Luteolibacter sp. LG18: one gene and its partner. Each later gene encodes a partner of the first gene's protein in a complex. Links are inferred from orthologs where the notes say so. Each region holds a gene or a part of one and is shown on either strand. Other genes may lie near its edges.

Evidence for each region.
Region 2: the proteins of dinB (region 1) and dnaN are in contact, whole or in part, in a solved structure (PDB 1OK7), measured with the Escherichia coli proteins. The link is inferred for Luteolibacter sp. LG18 from one-to-one orthologs.

Annotation. Positions count from the first base shown.
Region 1 is NZ_AP024600.1:5,641,532-5,648,092, reverse strand. What follows is about bases 219-3,146. They hold dinB (DNA polymerase IV), read left to right. Parts: upstream 219-1,120; coding sequence 1,121-2,173; downstream 2,174-3,146. Other genes in these bases: llg_RS22450 (tetratricopeptide repeat protein), read right to left, coding at 2,217-3,146; llg_RS22460 (peptidylprolyl isomerase), read right to left, coding at 427-1,074; plsY (glycerol-3-phosphate 1-O-acyltransferase PlsY), read right to left, coding at 219-305. Also shown: more of plsY, read right to left, coding at 1-218; more of llg_RS22450, read right to left, coding at 3,147-4,679; llg_RS22445 (VWA domain-containing protein), read right to left, coding at 4,681-6,561. UniProt on the Escherichia coli protein: Poorly processive, error-prone DNA polymerase involved in translesion repair and untargeted mutagenesis. Copies undamaged DNA at stalled replication forks, which arise in vivo from mismatched or misaligned primer ends.
Region 2 is NZ_AP024600.1:2,637,323-2,643,768, forward strand. What follows is about bases 1,911-4,723. They hold dnaN (DNA polymerase III subunit beta), read left to right. Parts: upstream 1,911-2,673; coding sequence 2,674-3,774; downstream 3,775-4,723. Other genes in these bases: dnaA (chromosomal replication initiator protein DnaA), read left to right, coding at 1,911-2,424; llg_RS11005 (hypothetical protein), read right to left, coding at 3,850-4,723. Also shown: llg_RS10990 (sodium:solute symporter), read left to right, coding at 1-705; more of dnaA, read left to right, coding at 1,027-1,910; more of llg_RS11005, read right to left, coding at 4,724-5,811; ATP-dependent zinc metalloprotease FtsH, read right to left, coding at 6,020-6,446. UniProt on the Escherichia coli protein: Confers DNA tethering and processivity to DNA polymerases and other proteins. Acts as a clamp, forming a ring around DNA (a reaction catalyzed by the clamp-loading complex) which diffuses in an ATP-independent manner freely and bidirectionally along dsDNA.

The DNA of each region.
Region 1 (6,561 bases):
TTCCATTGGAGATCGGAGGGGAGCTCCAGCGCTTGGGAAAGCAGCGGTTTGATCGTCATCGCCTCGGACGCCCCGGTGTAGCGGATCAGGGTGAGGCCCAACATGGTCGGGATCAGGCCCTTGAGCGCGTCGAGGAACAGGCAGGTGATGCCGTATTTCTTGCCCACCACCCGCAGCACGTTGGTGGCACCGATGTTGCCGGAGCCGTGCTGGCGGATGTCGATGCCCTTCGCCTTCGCGATGAGCAGGCCGAAGGGCACGGAACCGAGGAGAAAGGCGATGAGCGGGCAGAGCCAGAGTTGCATCGGCGCCTTGGGTAATGGAAACCCGCCCCGCTGTCACCCCCATTAGCTGGCCTCCCCGGGAACGAAAAAGGCACGGGCCGCGCGGCCCGTGCCTTTTGGAATGCCTGCGCCGCTCGGGGGCTTATTCCGCCTTTGCGGATTCGATCACCACGTCCTCCACCGGTACATCCTGGGCCGGGATCCGCATCGCCTGGCCGGTAACCGGATGCTTCATCGAGATGTCGGCGGTGTGGGTCGGCACGGCCTTGATCTTGTCGACCACGTCCATGCCCTCCACGACCTTGCCGAAGACCGCGTAGCCGCCATTGGTCGGGTAATCGAGATCCGGATTGTCCTTCACGTTCACGAAGAACTGGCTGGTCGCGCTGTCGACGTCATTGGTGCGGGCCATGGCGATGGTGCCGCGCAGGTTTTTCAGGCCGTTTTGGCCCTCGTTCTTGATCGGCTTGTCGACGGCCTTTTCCAAGAGCCGGCCGGACTGCTGGGAGAAGCCGCCGCCTTGGATCATGAAGGTGGGGATCACGCGGTGGAAGACGGTGCCGTCGTAATGCTTCTTGTTCACGTAGCTCAGGAAGTTCTCCACCGTGATCGGGGCCTTTTCGCGGTTCAGTTCCACCACGAACTCGCCCTTGTTGGTCTTGAAGCGCACTTTTTCCACCTTCGCGGGGGCTTGCGGCTTGGCCTCGGCGGCTGGTTTGTCCTTGGCTTCCTCGGCGAACGAGCAAAGCGGAAGCAGGGCGAGCGCGAAAATGGCGGAACGTCGTTTCATCGTCTACATCCCTAGGTCAAACCCGCCGCCCGCGCAAGAGACCCTCATGCGGAAAATCATCCACATCGACATGGACTGCTTCTACGCCGCCATTGAGGTCCGGGAGAACCCGGCCTTGCGCGGTCGGCCGGTCGCGGTCGGGGGGAGCCGCCGCCGCGGGGTCCTCACCACCGCGAACTATGAGGCCCGGAAATTCGGCTGCCGCTCCGCCATGCCGGTGTTCAAGGCGCTGGAGCTCTGCCCCCAACTCGTGCTGGTGCCGGTCCGGTTCGACCTCTACCGGGCGGAAAGCGCCCGCATCCGCGCCATCTTCGGTCGTTTCACCGATGCCATCGAGCCGCTGTCGCTCGACGAGGCCTACCTCGACGTCTCCCACCTCCAGAGCGGCGGCGCGGCCATCGCCCGCGAAATCCGCGCCCAGATCCGCGAGGAAACCGGCCTCACCGCCTCCGCCGGGATCGGGCCGAACAAGATGGTCTCGAAGATCGCCAGCGATTGGAACAAGCCGGACGGCCAGTTCGAGGTGACGCCGGAAGAGGTCGATGCCTTCGTCGCAGCCCTGCCGGTTGGGCGGCTGTGGGGCGTGGGCAAGCGCGGCCGGGAAGAGCTGGCGGTGCTGGGCGTGGAAACCTGCGCCGACCTTCGGAAATTCGACCGTATCGAACTCGCCCGCCGGTTCGGCAAGTGGGGGCTGGAACTCTGGAACCTCTGCCGCGGCATCGACGACCGCGTGGTGCAGCCCGACCGCACCCGCAAGTCACTCGGTTCCGAGGAAACCTTCTCCGAGAACGTGCTCACCGCCCAGGCGGCGATTCCGCCGATGCGCGCGCTGCTCGAGGGGCTGAAGGAGGATCTCGCCCGCCACCACTCCGACCGGGTGGTGAAGAGCCTGGTGGTGAAACTGAAGTTCTCCGACTTCACCCGCACCACCGCCGAACGGGCTCATCCCCGGATCGACGAGGAGATCTTCGAGGAACTCCTCGCCGAGGCTTGGAAGCGGGGAGAGGGAAAGCCGGTTCGCCTGATCGGCGTCGCCCTCCGTTTCGAAGACCCGGACGCCACCGCCCAGATGGAGTTCTTCGGCGACTCTTCCGTTTAGAATTTTAGATTTAGGATTTTGAATTTCGTCCCGCAGGGCCGCTTCACGTGCTGCGGCTGTCGGCGTCCGGTTTGTGGAGCTTCGGCGGCTCGGGCTTCTTGTCCGGGATGATCTTCTCGACGTTCTCCACCGGGATCCAACCGTGGGTCTTGGTCGCGAAGCTCACGTAGAGCCAGTTTCCGCGATCCTTGACGATCTCACAGAGCGAGCCGGCGGGCGCGTCGATGATTTCCGACGAGGTCCGGGAGGCCTCGGAATGCAGGGTGGCCTTTTCGCCCACCACCACGGCCTGTCTTTCGACCGGCGCGAAGCGCGAGTCGTCCGGGTAGTAGTGCCATCCCAGTGCGCCGACCGCCGCCACCATCGGACCGAAAATCAGGGCCGCCACCGCGGGTACACGGGCCTTCGAGCCTGTCCGGGTGGCCAGGCACACCAGCAGGCCGAGCACGACCATCCACGCGCCGGTCCAGAGCGTGTTCCGCCAGGATTCGAGGCGGATTTTGGCCAGCGCGTACTGGTATTCCTTCCACTTCACGGTCACGGCTCCGTTCTTTCGCTCGATGAAGCGCAGGTTTTGCAGCGCTTCGGCGTGGGAAGAGTCCTTCTGGAGCGCCCGCCGGTAGTAGAGCGCGGCGTGGCCCGGGGCACCGAGCCGGTAGCAGGCATTGCCGATGTTGTAGAGGGTGTCGGCGGAAAGGCGGTCGAAAGGACCGGCGTCCAGCCACGTTTGGATCGCCTTCTCATACTCGGCGGAGTCGTAGGCGGAGACGGCGTTCGATTGGAGCTGCTGGTCCCCGGCGGCTTCCGAGCGGACGGGAAGGCCCATCCATGCCACGGCCAGCCACACCCAGGTCGCTTTCCGCAGCACCTTCAGGATCTCGCTGCGGCGGGAGCGATCGGTCTTGGCATCGCTGCCACGGGATTCCGCCCGGTAGCAGGTGGCATCGCGTTCCTCCAGGATCGCGTGCAGGGCCGGATTCTGGGTGGAGGCCTTGCCGAGCCACTGCTCGATGAAACGGCCCGCCAAGCGCAAGAATGCCGGGTGGTCGTTGGCCGGGGCGCGTTCGAGATCGCGAAGCGCCTGGCGGCGGGCCAGTTCGGCGGGATCCTTGCGCACCTTTGGCGCGATTCGCATCCAGAATGCCTTGATCATCAGGAGAAGGGCAGCCAGTCCGGCCACCGCATGGCCGGTCCAGGGCGGAAGCACGGTGGTGCCGGGCACTAGCACCTGCGCCGGTTGGAGCAGACCGAGGATGTCATTCATCTTCTCCACCGGCATGTCCAAGGCGGGCGGGGGAGCGAGCGCGGCCGCGGCGGGCGCTTTTTCCTTCAGCGAGGGCAGCAGCTTCAGCGGGATCGGCGGCGTTTCGATGGTCTTGTACTGTTCCAGTGCCGGATCGAAATAGACCAGTTGGAAGGCTGGCACCGCCGCCTTGTCGCCGAGCGGGCGCATGAACTGGCTGAAGGTGATGGTGCCGCTTTCCTGTCGGCGCTCGTCGCCACGCTGTCCGGCGGCCGCCTCGTAGATCTTCCAACCCTGGGAATCCTTCGGCTTCGGGGCCGCCATGCCGTCGAGATTGCCCCGGCCGCTCACCGTGACGTCCACCGAAAGCGGGTCGCCCTCGCGGAGTTCGGTTTGGGTGGTGCGGGAGGTCATGGTGAAGGAGCCGACCGCATTGGCGAAGCCATCCGGTGCGCCGGGCGGGAGTTTCTTGGCCTGGAGGTCGGATTTCGGGATCGCGAGGAAGACCTCGGTGTGGTCCCAGCGGCCGAAGAGGCCGGTTTCCTGGATGATGAGCCGGAGATTGGCCGGGCCGATGCTGACAGTGCCCGAGCGGGTGGCCGTCATCGAACTCGGATAGGAAATGGATTTGTAGGCGCGTCCGAGGACATTGATGTCACCGGCCATGTCGTTCGGCTCGAAGCGCCAGCACGCCACCCCGTCGCGTTCGAACTCGGGAATCCCCCAGTCCGCCACCGCTAGGTCGCGCGGCACGTAGAGCTTGATCTCCACCGGCACCGTTTCGCCTTCGTAGGGATTGCTTTTCAGCGGATGAAACGAGGCCGAGTAGCGGAACTTCTGCTGGCTCACCGTGGCTTCCGCCCACTTCAGGTCGTCCGGATTGAAGACCTCGAACTCGAGCGGCTGGGTGGTGACCGGGTTCCCGTTGAGCTGGAAGGTGACGGCCGGGATGACGTGGTGCCCCACCGCATAGGAAGACACCGAGTATTGGAAGACGTAGGCCATGCGGCGACCTGGCACCATTCGCTGTCCCGATCCCGCGGCTTCGATTTTGACGTCCGGCACCGTCGCGACCGCGGGTTTCGATTCGATGCGGGGCATTCCGTTCAAGATCGCGATCTCGAAAACGGCTGTCTCTCCGCGGGCGAGGAAACGGCTCGACATGGTGGCCTGCACCGCCGCTTGGGCGGCTGCCACCGACGTCAGGATCGCCAGCACCCCGAGGGCGCGTCCGGCGGTGCGGATGAAATCTGGAATCATCATGTCACCAGTCTTTTTCGGGAATTTGAAACTCTCTGCGGCCGGGAGCGAGCGGACCTTTCTGCATGTCCTCGTTCTCCTCCAGCAGGCGCTTGGCGCGCTCCTGTGGGGTCTCGCCCGGGCGATCCTTCTTGTCGCCCTTGCCTTTGCCCTTGTCCTGCTCCTTGTCGCCGTTCGGACCTTTGTCCTTCTGGTCCTTGTCGCCGTTCGGGCCCTTGTCGTCCTTTTCGCCGCCTTGGCCGTTTTCGTTCGGCTGGCCCTTGCCTTCGCCCTCGCCTTCCTGCTCCTGCGGCTGGCCTTGTCCCTGCCCTTGATCCTGGGGGATCTGCTGTTGGGATTCCTCGGACTGCTCCTTGAGCAGTTCCTCCAGCCGTTCCAGATAGCGCACCGTCAGGGCGCGGTTCTGGGAGGCATCCTTGTCGCCGGGGGACAACTTGAGCGCGGAGTTGAAATGGCGGACGGCGTCGGTCCAGTTGACGATCAGCGCGTTGAAGAACGTGAAGCTTTCGGTTTCGCCACCATCGGGCACTTCCTTCTCCGCCAGCTCTTTGAGCTTCGCTTTCACCAGGTCGTCGAAGGCCTTGGTGTCCTCCGGAGCCGGGTCCGGATAGGATTCGCCGCTGCCCAGCGATTGCCAACCGAGGTGGAAAAGAGAGGCTCCGGCTCCGAGGTGGGCGTTCCGTTCGACCGCCTTGTTGTCGGACATCAGCGCGCGGCTGTAAGCCTCCGCCGCCTTGCGGTATTCGCCCGCCTTGTAGGAAGCCTCCGCCTCGCCGAGGCGGTAGCGGGACGCGTCTTCCTCCCGCTTCGAGCCTTCCGCCAGATCGTGGAAATGCTGCCGGGCTTCATCGAAATGCCCGCCGGCGAGCGAGGCCGTCGCGTCCTGCGGGGTGGCGGCCCCGGAAGTCGAGATAGTGCCGGCCATGGTGGCGGCCACCGCCGTGCGTGCGGCGATCGGACGCCAGCGGGTGGCGGTCAGGATGGAGATGATCAGGGAGACGATCGCGATCCCGAGGGGCCATTGATAGAACTCGATCACGACCTTCTTTTCACGGCCTTGGAGCTCGAACTGGTCGATGCCCGCCAGCGCCGTTTCCGCCAAGGCGGGGATGTCCACGCCGGAGCCTGCGACGACGAAGCGGCCTTTCGTGCCGTCCGCAATCTGCTTGAGGATCTCGGGGTGCATCTGGCTCAGGACCGTGCGACCGCCGCGGTCGCGGAACTTGTCGTCGGGCATGCCGGTCTGTGGCACGTAGGCGCCGTTTTCGGTACCCACCCCCACGGTGAAGATGTAGACGCCCGCCTTCTCGGCTTCGGCCAGCACCGCGTCGAGCGAACCGTCGTGTTTCTCGCCATCGCTGATGAACACCAGCGCGTTGTTCTGCACGCCGGTTTTCTTGAGCGTTTCGATGGAAAACTTCAGTGCTCCCACCACGTCCGATCCGCCGGTGGGAATCCACGTTTCATCGAGTTGCTCCACCGTTTCCTTCACTGCGCCGTGGTCCACGGTGAGCGGGGCGAAGAGGTAGGGCTTGCCCGCGAAGCCGACGAGGCCCATTCGGTCGTTCGGCATCGCCTCCATCATCTCGTAGATGATCGCCTTGCCCTGCGAGAGGCGGTCCGGCTTCACGTCCGTGACCCGCATGCTGCGGGAGAGGTCCAGCGCAAAGAGGATGTTCCGGCCCTTCACCGTCTCGGACTTCGTGCCGGCATCCCCGCGTGGCTGGGCCAGCGAGACAACCAGGAGGGCGAGCGCCACCAGCAGGAACAGCAGCGACAGCCAGCGGCCGAAAACCGCCGTCTTCCGCAGCAAGGCGGGGCGCAGCCGGTTCGCCACGAACGCCTGCCAGCGTTGGCTCCGCAGCCGTGCGGTCAGCAGCGCCAC
Region 2 (6,446 bases), 3.0 Mb from region 1 along the record:
GACGTGCCGATCACCCTCGTCGTGCTCGGCATCGGCATCCTCCTCTACGTCTTCTATCAGCAGCATCCGGACCCGCTCATGCCGCTCAATGCGAAGGGCGAGGTCTCGCCTAACAAGGTCTTCCCGCACTTCGTTCTAACAGTGATGCCCGCGGGCCTGCGCGGCCTCGTCGTCGCCGGCGTGCTCGCCACCACCATGGGCTCGCTGAGCACCGCATTGAACTCGCTGGCGACGAGCTACGTGAAGGACTTCCACTTCCGCTGGTTCGGTGAACCGGCCGATGACAAGGGCAAGGTCCATGCGCTGCGCCTGGGCACCGTGATCTTCGCCGTGCTGCTCATTTCCGTGGCCCTCGCCACCGCATGGGTGAGCGCGCACAACCCGAACCTGCGCATCCTGCCGATCATCCTCGGCATCTTCGGCTACACCTACGGCTCGCTGTTAGGCGTGTTCATGACCGGCCTCTTCACGAAGACCCGCGGCAGCGATCAAGGCAACGTCATCGCCATGCTCGCGGGCTTCATCGTGGTGGCGTACTTGTCGGGTCTCGATACCGATGTCGCCGCGTTGTTTGGTGCGAAATCGGTTACGCGTCCCGCGTGGATGCCGGTCATCGAATTCCCGTGGCGCATCATGTTTGGAACCCTCGTCACATTCGCCGTTTCGGTCGCTTTCCGGACCCCGGAAAGGGCCTCAAAAATTTGAAACGGATTCGTCACGATTCATTCCGTTTGTTTCCAAGGGGATGCGTAAAATCCTGGGTTGGAGAGCTCTGGTGATAGTTCGGCGATGCGAAATAACGGGCCGGTCAAGTTCTAAAAAATTTTCGCCGTGGAACGCTTGTGGAAAGTGAAAAGCGGCATCCATCGGTTGGAGGGTCGTAAAATTTTTATCCAACAGGGCGCCGGATCAGGTCATGGTCTCCAAGCGCGGCGGTTGCCAGCCACGGGGTTGGAACCGGGCCGCGCGAAACAGTGAGACACCCGACACGACGACAACATGATGGCACAGGAGGCAGTGGAAACGATGCATGAAGGCGCAACCGAAACGTTCACGGAAAGCCACGATGGTGGAGCCTGGGACCTCATTTGCGGTGACCTGCAATCCATGGTCAGCCGCGATGCCTTCCAGCGTTGGTTCCGTGCCGCGCGCATGACGTCCTGCGAGGACGGTGTCGTCACCATCGGTGTCCCCGGTGAGATCCACCAGGTGTGGATCGAGACCAACTATCTCCCCGAGCTGACCTCCGCCGTCTGCGCCCGCATCGAGGGCGTGCACGAGGTCCGCGTGACCATCGGCACCGAAGAGGTCGCCCCGGCCGAAAAGGAAGCCGCCAGCGATGAGCCGGCCGCCACCTACACCCGCCCGGACGAGCCCGGCGCGTTCGAGAAGCGCATCAAGGCCGCCGGCCTGAATCCGAACTACACCTTCGAGCGCTTCGTCGTCGGCAACAACAGCCAGTTCGCCCACGCCGCCTGCGAGGCCGTGGCGAAGCGCACCGGCGTCGGCTACAACCCGCTCTTCATCCACGGCGGCCCGGGCCTCGGCAAGACCCACCTGATGCAGTCCATCGGCCAGGAGTGGCTGCGCCGCTACCCGTCCTCACGCGTCGTCTATCTCACCTGCGAGAAGTTCACCAACGAGTTCATCGACGCCGTCCGCCGTGGCGACATCGAGAAGTTCCGCCGCCGCTACCGCAGTGCGGACGTGATGCTCATCGACGACGTCCAGTTCCTCGCCGGCAAGGAGCGCTCCCAGGAGGAGTTCTTCCACACCTTCAACACCCTGCTCGATGGCCGCCAGCAGGTCGTCCTGACCTGCGACCGCCCGGCCTGCGAGATCAAGAACCTCGAGCCGCGCCTCGTCTCCCGCTTCGAGTGCGGCCTCGCCGTCGAGCTCCAGCCGCCGCAGATGGAGACCCGCATGGCCATCCTCCGGAAGAAGTCCGAGGAGTGGAAGGTGAAGGTCGATGGCTCGATCCTCCGCTTCCTGGCCGAGCGCATCGGCACCAACGTCCGCCGCCTGGAAGGCGCGCTCATGCGCGTCGCCACCTTCGCCTCCCTCGCCGGGGAAAGCGTCAGCGTGGACAAGGTCGAGCACCTGCTCCGCGACCTGCTCCGCGAGGAGGCCAGCCGCCAGATCAGCATCGATTCCATCCAGAAGGCCGTGGCCGAGCACTTCGACGTGCGCCTCGCGGACATGACCAGCCGCCGCCGCCCCGCCAGCATCGCGCTGCCCCGCCAGGTGGCCATGTATCTGAGCCGGAACCTCACCAAGGGCTCCCTGATGGAAATCGGCGAGGCCTTCGGCGGCCGCGACCACGGCACTGTCATCCACGCCTGCAAGAAGATCAACGACCGCATCGGCAAGGAACCGGGCATGCGCGAGACCATCGCCCGCATCGAATCCCAGCTCCGGCGCTGAAGCCGGCCGGAAACCCGGTTCGGAGGCCTCCGGTGGAAATCACAAAAATTTCCGCCGGGCGCGCGGTTTCCGGGGCTCCTTTCCGCCCCGGCGGCGCTGGAACCCTGATCCTGCAATCCCTTAAAATTTTGTGAATTCCGGAGCAGGTCCGGGAGCGATCTCCAACAGGTCCGAATCGCTCACAGAAGTCTTGCAAACGGATGGCGAAATCGGAAACGTGTCCCCCAACACGCCCGGTTTCTCCCGATCATGAAGTTCCGAATTTCCAAGGAAGCGTTCCTCGACGGCCTGCAGAAGGTTCAGCACGTCGTCAGCACGCGCACCACGCTGCCGATCCTTTCGAACGTTCTGCTGGTCGCCAGCAACGGTCGCCTGCAGTTCACCACCACGGACCTCGATGTCGGCATCACCGGCTCGGTGGAAGCCCAGATCGAGCGGGACGGTGCCACCACCCTCCCGGCCAAGCGCCTGGTGAACATCGTCCGCGAGCTCCCGGCCAGCGAGGTCGAGGTCTCCGTGGACGCCAAGAACGTGGCCTCCATCCAGAGCGGCCCGTCCTTCTTCAAGATCATCGGCCTCAGCCAGGATGAGTTCCCGCCGCTGCCGGACTTCGGCGGTGCCAAGGAATTCCGCATCCCGCAGATCGTCCTGCGCGACGGACTTCGCAAGACCTCCTACGCGATCTCGACCGACGAGACCCGCTACGTGCTCAACGGCATCTTCACCTCCTTCCGCGAGGGCAAGCTCACGCTCGTCGCCACCGACGGCCGCCGCCTCGCGATGATGGAGAACGACCTCGAGTTCCCCGCTTCCCACGAAACCGACGTCATCATCCCGACCAAGGCCGTGCAGGAACTCCAGCGCCTCCTCGGCGATGCCGGCGACGTGCTCGTCCGCCTCAGCGAGAGCCAGATCTCTTTCATCGTCGGTGAGAGCCTGCTGGTCAGCAAGCTGATCGAGGGCAACTACCCGAACTACCGCCAGGTGATCCCGGGCGACTCCACCGAGCGCGTGCCGCTCAACCGCGAGGCGATGCTCGAAACCGTCCGCCGTGTTTCGCTGCTGTCCTCGGACAAGTCGAACTCCGTGAAGCTCGTCTTCGGCGAGAATCAGATCGAGGTCACCGCGAACTCGCCGGACGTCGGTGAAGCCCGCGAGTCCATGGACGTCGCCTACACCGGCAAGGCCATGCAGATCGCCTTCAACCCGGACTTCCTCAAGGCCCCGCTCCAGAATCTCGACGCGGAAACCGTCTACCTCGACCTCATCGACGAGATGAGCCCGGGCGTGATCCGCATCGACGGCAGCTTCCTCTACGTGCTCATGCCGATGCGCGTCACCGGAGGCTGATCCCCGGCCCATCGAACTTCAGCGAAAAGCCCGGTCCACGCGAGTGGCCCGGGCTTTTTGTCGGGGCTGTCCTTGTTAGAACGTCACCTCGTGGGCCTGCCCCTGTGGCTTGCGGCCTTGGTAGATCGTCTTGCCCGCCGTGTCGGTGGCGGTCACCTCGATGTCCTGTCCCTGGCGGCGGACCGTCAGGTTCCACAGTCTCCCGGACGAACGGACCTTTTCCAGTGATGCCTGTGGCCACGCCGCCGGGAGCTGCGGGGTGATGAGGCACTTGTTCAGCCCGGTCGGGCGGATGCCCAGCACCCCCTCGGTGAAGATCCGGCAGTAGAGCGCGGACTCGGCGGCGAGGTGACTCTGCCCGGCCTCCGGCCAGGCCTCGATCGGGTAGGGGGCATGCGGTCCGAGCAGCCGCTGGCGCGTGTAGCGGGTCAGGTAGTCCAGTCCGCGGGCGGTGTCCCCGGCGATGAACGCGCCGCGGAGTCCGTACAACGTACTGCGGTCCCAGTAGGTTTTCGTGCCCGCTTGGGTCAGGAGGCCGTCCTGCGTCCACAGGCGGTCGGAAAACAGGGCCTTCAGCGTGCCTTCCCGCCGCTCCGTGATGCCGCACACCAGCGGCACGCAGATCCACGAGCGCAGTACGTCGTTGCCATCGTAGTAGCGGTAGGTCTCGTAGCCTTCGACGGTCGCGCCGAAATAGCGGTTGGTCGCTTCCTTCAGGGCCGCGGCTTGCTTCACGTACGTCGTGGCCATTTCCGCCGGTTTCCCGAGATCGCGGGCGAGCGCCGCCGAGGAGAGCAGGGCGTCGTGATAGAGGGAGGCGGTGCACAGGTTGGCCTTGCCGGCGGGGAAGCGTCCTTCGAGCTCGTCGCTATCGGATTTCGGCACGCCTTGCTCGTTGAGCTGGCGGCGGGTGTATTCCAGGCACCACTCGATCAGCGGCCACACCTCCTTCGCCTGCTCGGGATCGCCGCAGGCCAGTGCCCAGCGGGCCGCGCCGTAGGCGGTCATCGCGGCGTCACCCCGGTCGCCCGCGCCGTCCCAGATGTCCCGCCCTTCCGCGATGATCGACGATGGGAGCCGCTTGTAATCCGGATTGAGGAACTTCGCGTAGAGGGCGAAGCAGTTGCGCGCGCTCTCCCGGGCGGAGGGATCATCGAGGAACGCGAAGAACGGGTTCGCATACTCGTTCTGATCGTTGCACCACAGCGCCGCCAGGAACTTGTTGCGTCCGCCCGGGCCGTGCATCAAGCCGCCGCGGGTGGCGTAGATGCTCTCGGTGGTCCGGTACTTGGCCTGCCGGAACATTTCATCGAGCGCCGGATCCGGGGTCTTCAGGATCATCAACCCTGCCAAGCGATCCCGCATCGATTCGCGGGCCGCCTTCTCCGCGAACACATCCGGAAACGGGAATGGCTCGCCGTCCTTCACCGCGGTGATGCACAGCCCGCCACGCGCGGTCTCCCCGGGTGCCAGCAAGGTGGTGCCGGCCCCGATCCACTGGCGTTTTACCTGATAGACGCCCCACTTGCCCTTCTTGCCATCGGTGGCGGTCTGCTCGCTCCAGTTCGGCTGGGTCAGGGTGACCGCCTTGGCGGAGCGGTTCGTCCACTCGTAGGTCTCGATCATCGAGGGTTGCTCGTTCGACGCGAAAAGGGTGCGGCTGAGCTCCAGCGGTCCCTGCCTGCCGTGGAAGGTCACGATGCCGTCGATCGAAACGCGGTCGATCACCGCGGTCGGGGCCGGTGCACCGTCGAGAGTGATGGTCGGCTCCTTCCCGGTGCCCAGGTCCACCTGCAGGGCGGCGTGGGTGTTGTCGGGCAGCGTCCGGAGCATCGGCCAGCGCACGCTGCGCGTGAGTTTCAGGTGTCCTGTGGCATCGAGGTCCCAGTTGGTGATCGCGTCCACGGCCTTGCCGCTTTGCTCGATGTGGTCGCCGAACGGAAGGTGGCCCGGCTGTACTTCCCAAACGAGGCCGCCCTTCGGCGAGAGGGTCCATTGGGGAGCCGCCCGCGCGGTGGAAAGCGTGAGCAGGGTCATGGCAAAGAGGTGGTGGGGCCGGGGCATGATGCGGGTCGTATTCGGGGAATCAAAGCGGACCGCGGCACGGGAGGGAAACCCACACATCCGGGTGTGTCTCCTAGCCGATCGGGTCCGAGTCCGTCACTGGATACGTCCCGGCAACGCCGGACCCTCGCACAAAAAAGCGGCCGAGGGGATGCCTCGGCCGCTTGGGGTGATTCTGGTTTCAGGCGGGGGCTCCCACCACCGCGCCGGGCAGGGGTCCGTCTTCGTCGGTGGAGCTGCCATCGGGCCGCTTCGGCGCTTCCTTCTTCCGGTATTCATCCGGGATGGAGGGCGGCTTCGGCGAGGACGGCGGATTCTTCATCGAGCCGCTCTCGATCAGGTCCTTGATGTGCTCGGCGTCGAGGGTCTCGTATTCCAACAGCGCTTGGGCGATCAGCTCGAGCGTCGTGCGGCGGTCCACCAGCAGGCGCTTGGCGTCGTCGTAGGCATGGTCGATCAGGCCCTTCACTTCGTCATCGATCAGCTTGGCGGTGGCGCCGCTGTAGCTGGAGCGTCCGCGGGACATGAAGGAATCACCTTCCGCCTCGCCGTATTCCACCATGCCCAGCTTGTCGCTCATACCCCACTCGCACACCATCTTGCGGGCG